3 regions of the Pantoea sp. App145 genome follow, and region 3 is predicted to be linked to each of the others. Evidence: predicted binding sites of a transcription regulator. Region 3 holds the regulator's gene; each other region holds the start of a gene.
What was found. Region 3 encodes LexA, which represses DNA repair genes until DNA is damaged. Its sites were predicted from a motif close to TNCTGTATGTACATACAGNA; they were not measured.
Positions count from the first base shown of each region.

Region 1: RCF31_RS04615 (metal-dependent hydrolase) is a predicted target of LexA. The motif match lies at 2,089-2,108, and genes of this name have one in related genera.
Region 2: umuD (translesion error-prone DNA polymerase V autoproteolytic subunit) is a predicted target of LexA. The motif match lies at 1,888-1,907, and genes of this name have one in related genera.

Region 1 is NZ_CP133290.1:1,030,772-1,034,051, reverse strand. Features, by position in the region: gene RCF31_RS04620 (L-cystine transporter) at 1-1,327, opposite strand, end outside; gene RCF31_RS04615 (metal-dependent hydrolase) at 1,481-2,071, opposite strand; gene kduD (2-dehydro-3-deoxy-D-gluconate 5-dehydrogenase KduD) at 2,204-2,965, opposite strand; gene kduI (5-dehydro-4-deoxy-D-glucuronate isomerase) at 2,983-3,280, opposite strand, start outside.
Region 2 is NZ_CP133290.1:1,073,516-1,076,795, forward strand. Features, by position in the region: gene otsA (alpha,alpha-trehalose-phosphate synthase) at 1-784, opposite strand, end outside; gene otsB (trehalose-phosphatase) at 781-1,569, opposite strand; gene umuD (translesion error-prone DNA polymerase V autoproteolytic subunit) at 1,924-2,343, shown strand; gene RCF31_RS04820 (ABC transporter ATP-binding protein) at 2,414-3,193, opposite strand; gene RCF31_RS04825 (ABC transporter permease) at 3,190-3,280, opposite strand, start outside.
Region 3 is NZ_CP133290.1:2,477,012-2,480,291, reverse strand. Features, by position in the region: gene plsB (glycerol-3-phosphate 1-O-acyltransferase PlsB) at 1-441, opposite strand, end outside; gene RCF31_RS11340 (diacylglycerol kinase) at 568-936, shown strand; gene lexA (transcriptional repressor LexA) at 1,042-1,656, shown strand; gene dinF (MATE family efflux transporter DinF) at 1,749-3,080, shown strand; gene RCF31_RS11325 (CsbD family protein) at 3,238-3,280, shown strand, end outside.

The DNA of each region.
Region 1 (3,280 bases), 1.4 Mb from region 3:
AGCGACTGGTGAGAGAACCGGCGGTCATCGCACCGTTGACGTTGAGCGCGGTACGGCCCATGTCGATCAGCGGTTCAATGGAGATCAGCAGCGCAACCAGCGTCACGGGCAGACCCATCGCAGGCAGCACAATCAACGCGGCAAAGGTGGCACCACCGCCGACACCGGCAACGCCCGCCGAGCTCAGCGTCACAATGCCTACCAGGGTGGCAATCCACAGCGGATCAAACGGGTTGATGCCTACCGTCGGCGCAACCATCACCGCCAGCATGGTCGGATACAAACCGGCACAACCGTTCTGGCCGATAGTGGCACCGAACGAGGCGGAGAAACTGGCGATAGATTCCGGCACACCAAGGCGGCGGGTCTGGGTTTCCACATTCAGCGGAATGCTGGCTGCACTGGAGCGGCTGGTGAAGGCAAAGGTAATCACCGGCCAGACTTTACGGAAGAAACGCAGCGGGTTGATACCATTGACGGACAGCAACAGCGCGTGCACGCCAAACATAATGGCGAGACCAAGATACGAAGCCACCACAAAGCCACCGAGCTTGATGATGTCCTGCAAATTAGAACCCGCCACCACTTTGGTCATCAGCGCCAGCACACCGTAAGGCGTCAGCTTCATGATCAAACGCACCAGCTTCATCACCCAGGATTGCAGGGTATCGATGGCAACCAGTACGCGCTCGCCTTTGGTCTTGTCATCTTTCAGCAACTGCAAGGCGGCAACACCGAGGAAGGCCGCAAAAATCACCACGCTGATGATCGAAGTCGGGCTGGCACCGGTCAGGTCCGCAAACGGATTTTTCGGGATAAAGGAGAGCAGCAGCTGCGGCACGGTGAGATCGGCCACTTTGCCAATGTAGTTGCTTTGAATTGCGTTCAGACGCGCGGTTTCCTGCGCCCCTTGCACCAGGCCCTCGGCACTCAGGCCAAACAGGCCGGTTACCATCACGCCGACCAGCGCTGAGATAGCGGTGGTAAACAACAGCACGCCAATGGTCAGGACGCTGATTTTACCCAGCGAAGAGGCATTATGCAGACGCGCTACCGCGCTGAGGATCGAGGCGAAAACCAGCGGCATCACAATCATTTGCAGCAGCTGCACATAGCCATTGCCCACAATATTGAACCAGCTGATCGAGGCTTTAATCACCGGGCTGTTCTCACCATAAAGGGTTTGCAGCGCCAGGCCAAACAGCACGCCGAAGACCAGGCCTGTCAGGACGCGTTTTGACAGGCTCCAGCGATCATTACCGATGCGAGCCAGCAGCACCAGCAGCGCGGCGAACACCACGAGATTAATAATCAGGGGAAAATCCATGCTCTACTCCAGAGATTTGCCGCGCCTCTGCATGTGCGGGCGCGGAATACAGGGTGATTCCTTCGCAGGAATGGCGGCATGTTATCAGTTCATAAAACAGCAGGCTTATATCCAAATGGAATTGATTATAACAATATGCTGATTTTTGTCTGATTATCGTTCGTTCTGGCTATTAATTAATCGGCCAACGCCATTTTGTAGCGTGCTGAACAACTGTTCCGGCCAGCCGTTTGCACCAAAAGATGGCAGGCCGGGTGGAAACCACAGGGCATAACCCACCAATGCCAGGCACAGGGCGCGCTCCAGTTGGTTGCCTTTCTGGCTATTGAGCACTGGCAGGCGAAAGCGCCAGCGGCAGGGCCACAGCAGGGGAACACCCGCCGGGGTGAGCATATCGGCGACAATATGGCTGAGATAGCCGAGGGTCATGCCTTGCAATACATCGGCAGGAATCGGCCAGCTGGCGGGAACATTAATCTGGAATAGCCAGAGACTCACCGCCACCGCCAGTAAACTGTGGGTAAAGCCACGATGACCAAAGGCACGTGCAATCGGCTGAGAAAGCCATCGCAGCCGTTGTCCCAGCACCGATTTAGGGTGATCGATATCCGGCAGCAGGCAGGTCAGCAGCGTAGCAGGCACCAGATGCCACCAGTCGGCACTGGCCATCACGGGTGTCAGCTCGGCGCGTTTGGCAAAAATAGCGCTGGCAATGGCGAAAATGATGTGGCCTTCGGCCGTCATGATAAAACCTGGCTGCAAACTGTCGATGCATCCAGTATAGGGATTTATCCAGTGAATGAGAATATGTGACGCTGTAACCAGGCGTGAATTTAAGACGATACCCGCGCCAGAATGACGCGGGAAATGAGAGGCTTAGCGTGCCAGCCAGCCACCGTCCACTGCCACGGTGTAGCCGTGGACGTAGTCAGAAGCGCTGGAGGCGAGGAACACCACTGGCCCCATCATATCGTCCGGCAACCCCCAGCGTCCGGCCGGAATACGGGCGAGGATCTCTTCACTGCGCGATTCATCATCGCGAATCTGTTGCGTGTTATTCGTCGCCATATAGCCGGGGGCAATGGCGTTGACATTGATGCCATGCTTCGCCCATTCGTTGGCCATCAGCCGCGTCAGCCCCATTACCGCGCTTTTGGACGCCGTGTAGGAAGGAACGCGAATGCCCCCCTGAAACGACAGCATCGAGGCAATGTTAATGATCTTACCGCCACGCCCCTGAGCAATGAATTGTCGGGCGACCTGCTGTGAGAGAAAAAACAGGCTCTTGCTGTTAATGTTCATGACATCATCCCAGTCTTTTTCACTGAAATTCAGGGCATCTTCACGGCGGATAATGCCAGCGTTGTTGACCAGAATATCAATGTGACCTGCCTGTGCCACCGCCTGTTCCACAATGTGCGGCACGGTGGACGGCTGAGTGAGATCGGCTTGAATTGACCAGAAACGGCGACCCAGCGTGATGACTTTTTCTGCCGTATCATCAGGCCCGGCACGGTTTACCCCGATAATATCGCAGCCAGCCTGCGCCAGTCCGAGCGCCATCCCCTGGCCCAGCCCGGTATTACAACCGGTGACCAGCGCCACTTTTCCTTCAAGACAAAAAGCATTCAGAATCATGGTATTTCCCCTGTGCTTTAACGCAGCGCGCTGACGCTGACGTGGTCCATGTCATCAAACACCTGATTTTCACCGACCATGCCCCAGATAAAGGTATAACGCTGGGTACCGACACCGGCATGAATCGACCAACTGGGTGAAATCACCGCCTGCTCGTTATGTACCAGCAGATGACGGGTTTCCTGCGGCTGGCCCATCATATGGAATACCGCGCTGTCGGCGGCCATATCGAAATAAAAGTAGACTTCCATTCGGCGTTCATGGGTGTGGCAGGGCATGGTGTTCCACAGGTTGCCCTCGTCAAGACGGGTCAGT
Region 2 (3,280 bases), 1.4 Mb from region 3:
TGTTTTGCACATCCCCCAGTTCACGCTTCATGGCCGCCATTTTCGGTGGCAGCGCACCTTCCGCCATCTCTTTAATACTGTCCGGTTCGATACCAATCGGATACACCTCAGTCATAAAGGTGTTGCCGAACGCGCGATGTTTCTTCTCGCCTTTATTCTGCAACTGCGTCAGCTGACTCAGGCTATCGAGGAAGGCCACGCGATCGGATTCTGTCTGGAAACCCAGCAAATCGTAGTCGCACATCATTTCCAGCAGCGCTTTATGTGGCGGCAGCGCGTTGAAAATCTCTGGCGTCGGAAATGGGATATGCAGAAAGAATCCGATGCGATTATTAATGCCCTGTTTGCGCAACTCGGCGGCAAATGGCAACAGGTGATAATCGTGAATCCATAAAATATCATCCTCCTGTAACAACGGTTTCAGACGATCGGCCAGCAGCGTATTGACGCGGCAGTAACCCTCCCAGGCTTCGCGCTGAAATTGCACCAAATCGAGGCGATAGTGAAAGGCAGGCCAGATAACGGTATTGGAAAACTGGCAATAATAGAGATCATAATCGTTTTGATTCAGCGGCAGGGCAGCGTAGGTAATGCCGTCATACTCGCTGACGCTGACCTCCTCCTCCTCTTCGCCAGAAATCTCACTGATTTCGCCGTTCCAGCCAAACCACAATCCCCCAGTGGTTTTCAGTGCATCCAGCAAACCGACGGCGAGACCACCCGCACTGGCTTTTGTCCCATCAGGAATGGCGATACGGTTAGATACGACCACTAAGCGACTCATAACCCAGACTCCTTACCGACGTTGTCATGCTTTGATTGTAATAGTAATTGCTCAAGCCAGCTCCACACCGCATTTACGCTACTGAGGCGATAGCGCGCATGGCTTGTACCCTCTCCGACCTTGACAGAAATTCCCCCCAGCGCATTAACGGCCAGAAATCCCTTCTCATCTGTCAGATCGTCACCCACAAATACCGGAATACGTCCGGTAAAAGGCGCTTCCCGCATAAAGTCGCGAATGGCCGCGCCTTTATCGATTCCCTGCGGTTTCAGTTCCACCACGCATTTTCCCGGCTGGAGCGCCAGCTCCGGAAAACGTGCCACCACCTCTTCAGCCAGACTGATGACGGCCTGTTCATACTCCATCGCCCGACGATAATGCAGCGCAAACGCCATGCCTTTGACTTCCAGCTGCGTGCCGGGCCATTGATCCATGGTCTCCTGCAATTCCCGTTGCAGCGTTTGCGCAATATCGGCGGGCAGTGACTGGCAATGCATCCTGCCGCTGGCATCACGCCGTTCCGCACCATGCACACCCGCTGCCGGGACTTCCAGTGGCGCAACCAGCGCATCCAGTTGCGCAACGGGACGACCAGACACCAGCGCCAGTGCGCCATGGTTCAGATTGGTGAGTTGTTGCAGATGCTGGCGCACCGATGCGGGAATCGAAACCGACTCGGGCTGAGGCTGAATCGCCGCCAGCGTGCCGTCGACATCAAAAAAGAAGGCATATAACCCGCCGCTTAGCGACGGCAGGGTGCTGTTCTCATGTACCGCAGGGGTCACGTCACTCCTCCTGTATCAATGGCTGATAGCAATATCGATGTTCGGAGGCAGGTTGGGTGTGATCCGCCAGGGTCAGTGATAAGTCACAAACGGCGGGGAGGGTTTTCCGGCAGGACGGTATTTCGATGGGTAACGCTCCACAAACAAACAAGTTTATTAGCAACACAGCAACCAGACTAAGAACATCGTCAGAGTTAAGTGTAGACGGCAATGGGGATTTTGTCAGACGAGCTTTCCGCCGCAACTAAATTCACTGGTGGAACAACCGGCTAACGATTTAGGGTGAGTACCGGCTTGATCCCGACTCACAATTAATTACACTGTATATAACAACAGTATTTTTGAGTGTCTATTATGAAGTTTCTCTCTCCTGCCCTCACCGCCAAAGTCCTACACCTGCCGCTGTTTCTGGATGCGGTACCCTGTGGCTTCCCTTCCCCGGCTGCGGATTATGTTGAGCGCAAACTGGATATGAATGAATATCTGGTCGCGCATCCTAACGCCACCTATTTTGTCCGGGTGGAAGGGGATTCGATGCGTGATGCCAATATCAGCGAAGGGGATTTGCTGGTGGTTGATAGCGCGCTGGACGCAAAACATGGCGACATTGTGGTGGCTGCGCTCAACGGTGAATTTACGGTTAAACGGTTACAACGCGTGCCGCGCGTGCAGTTACTGCCGATGAACCCGCGCTACGCGCCGATTATCCCTGGCGAAGAAGAGCAGCTGGAGATATTTGGCGTGGTGACTTTTATCATTTATGCCGCACGTTGAATGTAACGCCCGGTGCAGCGACGCAATTTAGTGTTACGCAATAAATTGCGTCGCTGCAGAAAACGCATTGTTAACCAGCCATTTCCCGTTTAAATACCGCCAACGTATGCGCTTTTACCCGGACGAACTCCGGGTGGCTCATCATCTCAGCAGTGCGCGGACGGGGTAGCTCAAACGGGACAATTTCGGCAACACGCGTCGGACGGCGCGTCAGCAGCAGGATCTCATCCGCCAGAAACACCGCGTCTTCCAGATCATGCGAGACAATCAGCATTGTCACGCCAGTTGCCAGTTGGACCTGTTGCAGTTTATCGCGGATAAACAGCGTCATCTCAAAATCCAGCGCCGAGAATGGTTCATCCAGAAACATCACTTCTGGTCTGGTTGCCAGCGCACGCATGATGCATACCGTTTGCTGTTGCCCACCGGAAAGTTCATAGGGATAACGCTGCAAATCGAAGCGAATATCAAACATCTCCGCCAACTCTGCCACGCGCTGTTTCACCGCCGCCGCTTTCATCCCCTGCCGTTTTAACGGATAGGCGATGTTCTGCCAGGCGCTTAACCAGGGAAAAAGCGCATCACGGTAGTTCTGAAACACATAACCAATATTGGTCTCGGCCAGGGTTTTACCGTCGAACAAAATTTGCCCGCGATCGACCGGAATCAATCCGGCAATCATGTTCATCAGCGTCGATTTACCACAGCCATTGGGGCCGAATATCGAAACAATCTTCCCCCGCGGTAAATCGAGGTTGAGATCCTGATACAACGGTTGTCCGGCAAAACTTTTATCGAGTCCACGAATCGTCACATGGGTATTAGGCTGAGGATAATCGGGTTTGTTCATGCTTTGCCACTCCAGTGCACACAGCGTTTTTCAATCAACAGAAAACCCAGATTCAGCAGATAACCAAATGCACCGGTGATCAGAATC
Region 3 (3,280 bases):
AATGCGCAGATGTGGCGTCTGTTCACCCTGTACTTCACGGCCTGGTGCGCGTCCAAACATCACCGACACTGGCAGCATTTGCACATCCAGTTCGGGGTTGCTGCGATGCAGATCGAGATAGTCATGAAATAGCTTCACTGACTCCAGATTCGGCACGAAATAAGGGAAAACGCGTGGACCGTCGTGGATAAAGACATAGCGTGGCAACAACGTGCCATCAATTTCCAGTGGTGTAAGCGGATCCGGCAGATCGTGTTTCAGACACTGCGAACGCAGTGTGAGTAGATCGGCCTTGGAATCATAAGGCAGCACATATAGGATTGGCCGCGTTGAATCTAACCCATGTTCAGACACAGGATCCGACGGAATAGCCTTACTCTTTACCAAAATGGAGAGTGGTAAATTCAATAATTTATAATAAAGTTTACGCCAACCTGACATAGACAACTTTAAGCCTCTTGTTAGCAAAGCGCGGCAAGCATACCAGAAAGTGCCGCGAAGATCTGTGGCCGTGCCATTCCCGGCTGCCCAGACATTGACGTCAAAACGAGTAAAGGGTTCAACGACATGGCAAATAACGTCACCGGTATTCTCAGGATAGTGAAAGCTGCCGGTTATTCCTGGCAGGGATTGCGCGCCGCCTGGCAACATGAAGCGGCATTTCGCCAGGAGGCTATCGCCGCACTGGTGGCGATTGTGGTGGCATGCTGGCTGGATGTTGACGCGATCTCCCGCGTACTCATGATCGGTTCTGTGGTGCTGGTGGTCATCGTTGAGATTATGAATAGTGCCATTGAAGCCGTCGTCGACCGCATTGGTCAGGAGCGTCATCCGCTGGCCGGACGCGCGAAAGACATGGGGTCGGCTGCCGTATTGTTAGCTATCTTACTGGCTATTTTCGTCTGGATCGCGCTGCTTTGGTCGCATTTGCGATAAGGATTCCGGATTCATCAACTCGCTGATTTTTCCCTCAGTTTTGGTTTCCATTTCGCCAATACCTGTATATACTCACAGCGACTGTATAAACAACCAGGGGGCGGGATGAAAGCGTTAACCAGCAGGCAGCAACAGGTCTATGATCTGATTCGCGACCATATCAACCAGACGGGCATGCCGCCAACGCGTGCGGAAATTGCTGCGCAACTGGGCTTCCGCTCACCGAATGCGGCAGAAGAACATCTGAAGGCTCTGGCACGCAAAGGCGTGATTGAAATCGTCTCCGGAGCGTCGCGCGGTATTCGTTTATTAATGGAAGAAGAAGCCAGTGAGGGGCTGCCGCTGATTGGCCGTGTCGCCGCGGGTGAACCGTTACTGGCCCAGGAGCACATCGAGGCTCACTACCAGGTTGATGCCAACCTCTTCAAACCCACCGCTGATTTCCTGTTGCGCGTTAGCGGCATGTCGATGAAAGATATCGGCATTATGGATGGTGACTTACTGGCGGTACACAAGACTCAGGAAGTGCGCAATGGCCAGGTCGTGGTGGCGCGCATTGATGATGAAGTCACAGTGAAACGCTGGAAAAAGCAGGGCGCGATTGTGCAGCTGCTGCCAGAAAACAGTGACTTCCAGCCGATTGTGGTCGATACCCGTGAACAGTCACTCACCGTTGAAGGGCTGGCGGTGGGTATCGTGCGCAACGGCGAATGGCTTTAATCCTTTAAATCCCCCACTACGGTAGCGCCTCTGCGCTGCCGTGGTTTGATTTGCCAAAATAACTGTAGCGCAGCACAAACCGGGACGGGCTGATGCAGCTGTTTTCCTCCTCTGATAAGACACTCTGGCGGCTGGCGCTGCCGATGATCCTTTCGAATATCACGGTGCCGTTGCTCGGCGTGGTGGATACCGCGGTGATTGGCCATCTTGACAGTCCGATCTATCTCGGTGGCGTGGCAGTGGGTAGCACTGCAACCAGCTTCATTTTTATGCTGCTGTTGTTTTTACGCATGAGCACGACCGGACTGACTGCCCAGGCATTTGGTGCCAGCGATAAAACGGCGCTGGCGCGTGCGCTTACCCAACCGTTGCTTATCGCATTGATCGCAGGTGTGTTGTTTATGTTGCTGCGCACACCTGTCAGCAATCTGGCGGCTGCGCTAATGGGAGGCAGCGTTGCGGTACAGCAACAGGCGCAACTGTTTATTCAGATTCGCTGGCTCAGTGCTCCCGCTACGCTGGCTAATCTGGTACTCCTGGGCTGGCTGTTGGGTGTGCAGTATGCACGCGCACCCGTTGTTTTGCTGGTGGTGGGCAACCTGGTCAATATTCTGCTGGATCTGCTGTTTGTGCTCGGCCTGCACTGCGGAGTGGCAGGCGCTGCTGCGGCTACGGCACTGGCCGAATACGTCACCCTGGGTGTCGGGCTGTTGATGGTAGCTCGGGTATTAAAGCTACGTGGTATTGATTTCACCCTGCTGAAAGAGAGCTGGCGCGGTGGTGCCGCCCGCCTGTTTCGTCTCAATCGCGACATTATGTTGCGCTCATTTCTGCTGCAAATCTGTTTTGCTTCTCTGACGATCTTTGGCGCGCGCATTGGGCCAGATGTGGTTGCAGTCAACGCGGTTCTGCTGATGTTTCTCACTTTCACAGCCTACGCACTGGATGGTTTCGCTTATGCGGTTGAAGCCTGCTCTGGTGAAGCGGTTGGTGCGAAAGATCGCAGCCAGTTGTTGCTGGTCTGGCACGCGGCATGCCGTCAGGCAGGCCTGGTGGCGTTGCTGTTCGCCATGATGTATGCCCTGTGCGGGGTACAAATTGTCGGGTTGCTGACCTCGCTGGACGAACTCCGCGCAGCCGCCGACCGTTACCTGGTGTGGCAGGTGGTGATGCCCCTGGTGGGGGTATGGTGTTATCTGCTGGATGGCATGTTTATCGGCGCGACGCGTGGCAGGGAAATGCGTAACAGCATGGCGCTGGCGGCGCTGGGTTATGGCCTGTCGTTGCTCACCTTACCCTGGTTGGGAAATCATGGTTTGTGGCTGGCGGTGACGGTATTTCTGGCATTACGCGGACTCACGTTGTGGCTGGTCTGGCGCCGCCACTGGCGTCATGACAGTTGGTTTTCGTATAGTGGAATATAACTTATTAATTACAGATTAATCCGTAAGTGTGCTACCTGATATTCATTGTCTACTATAATTATCCTTAACAACGCAATTAAGTAGCGTGTTATATCGGCTTTTACCTTCAGGGAATGGGTATGCCGTCAACTCACTGGAAATGACATGGAGAACGGTTATGAACAAAGACGAAGCGAGTGGAAACTGGAAGCAATTCAAAG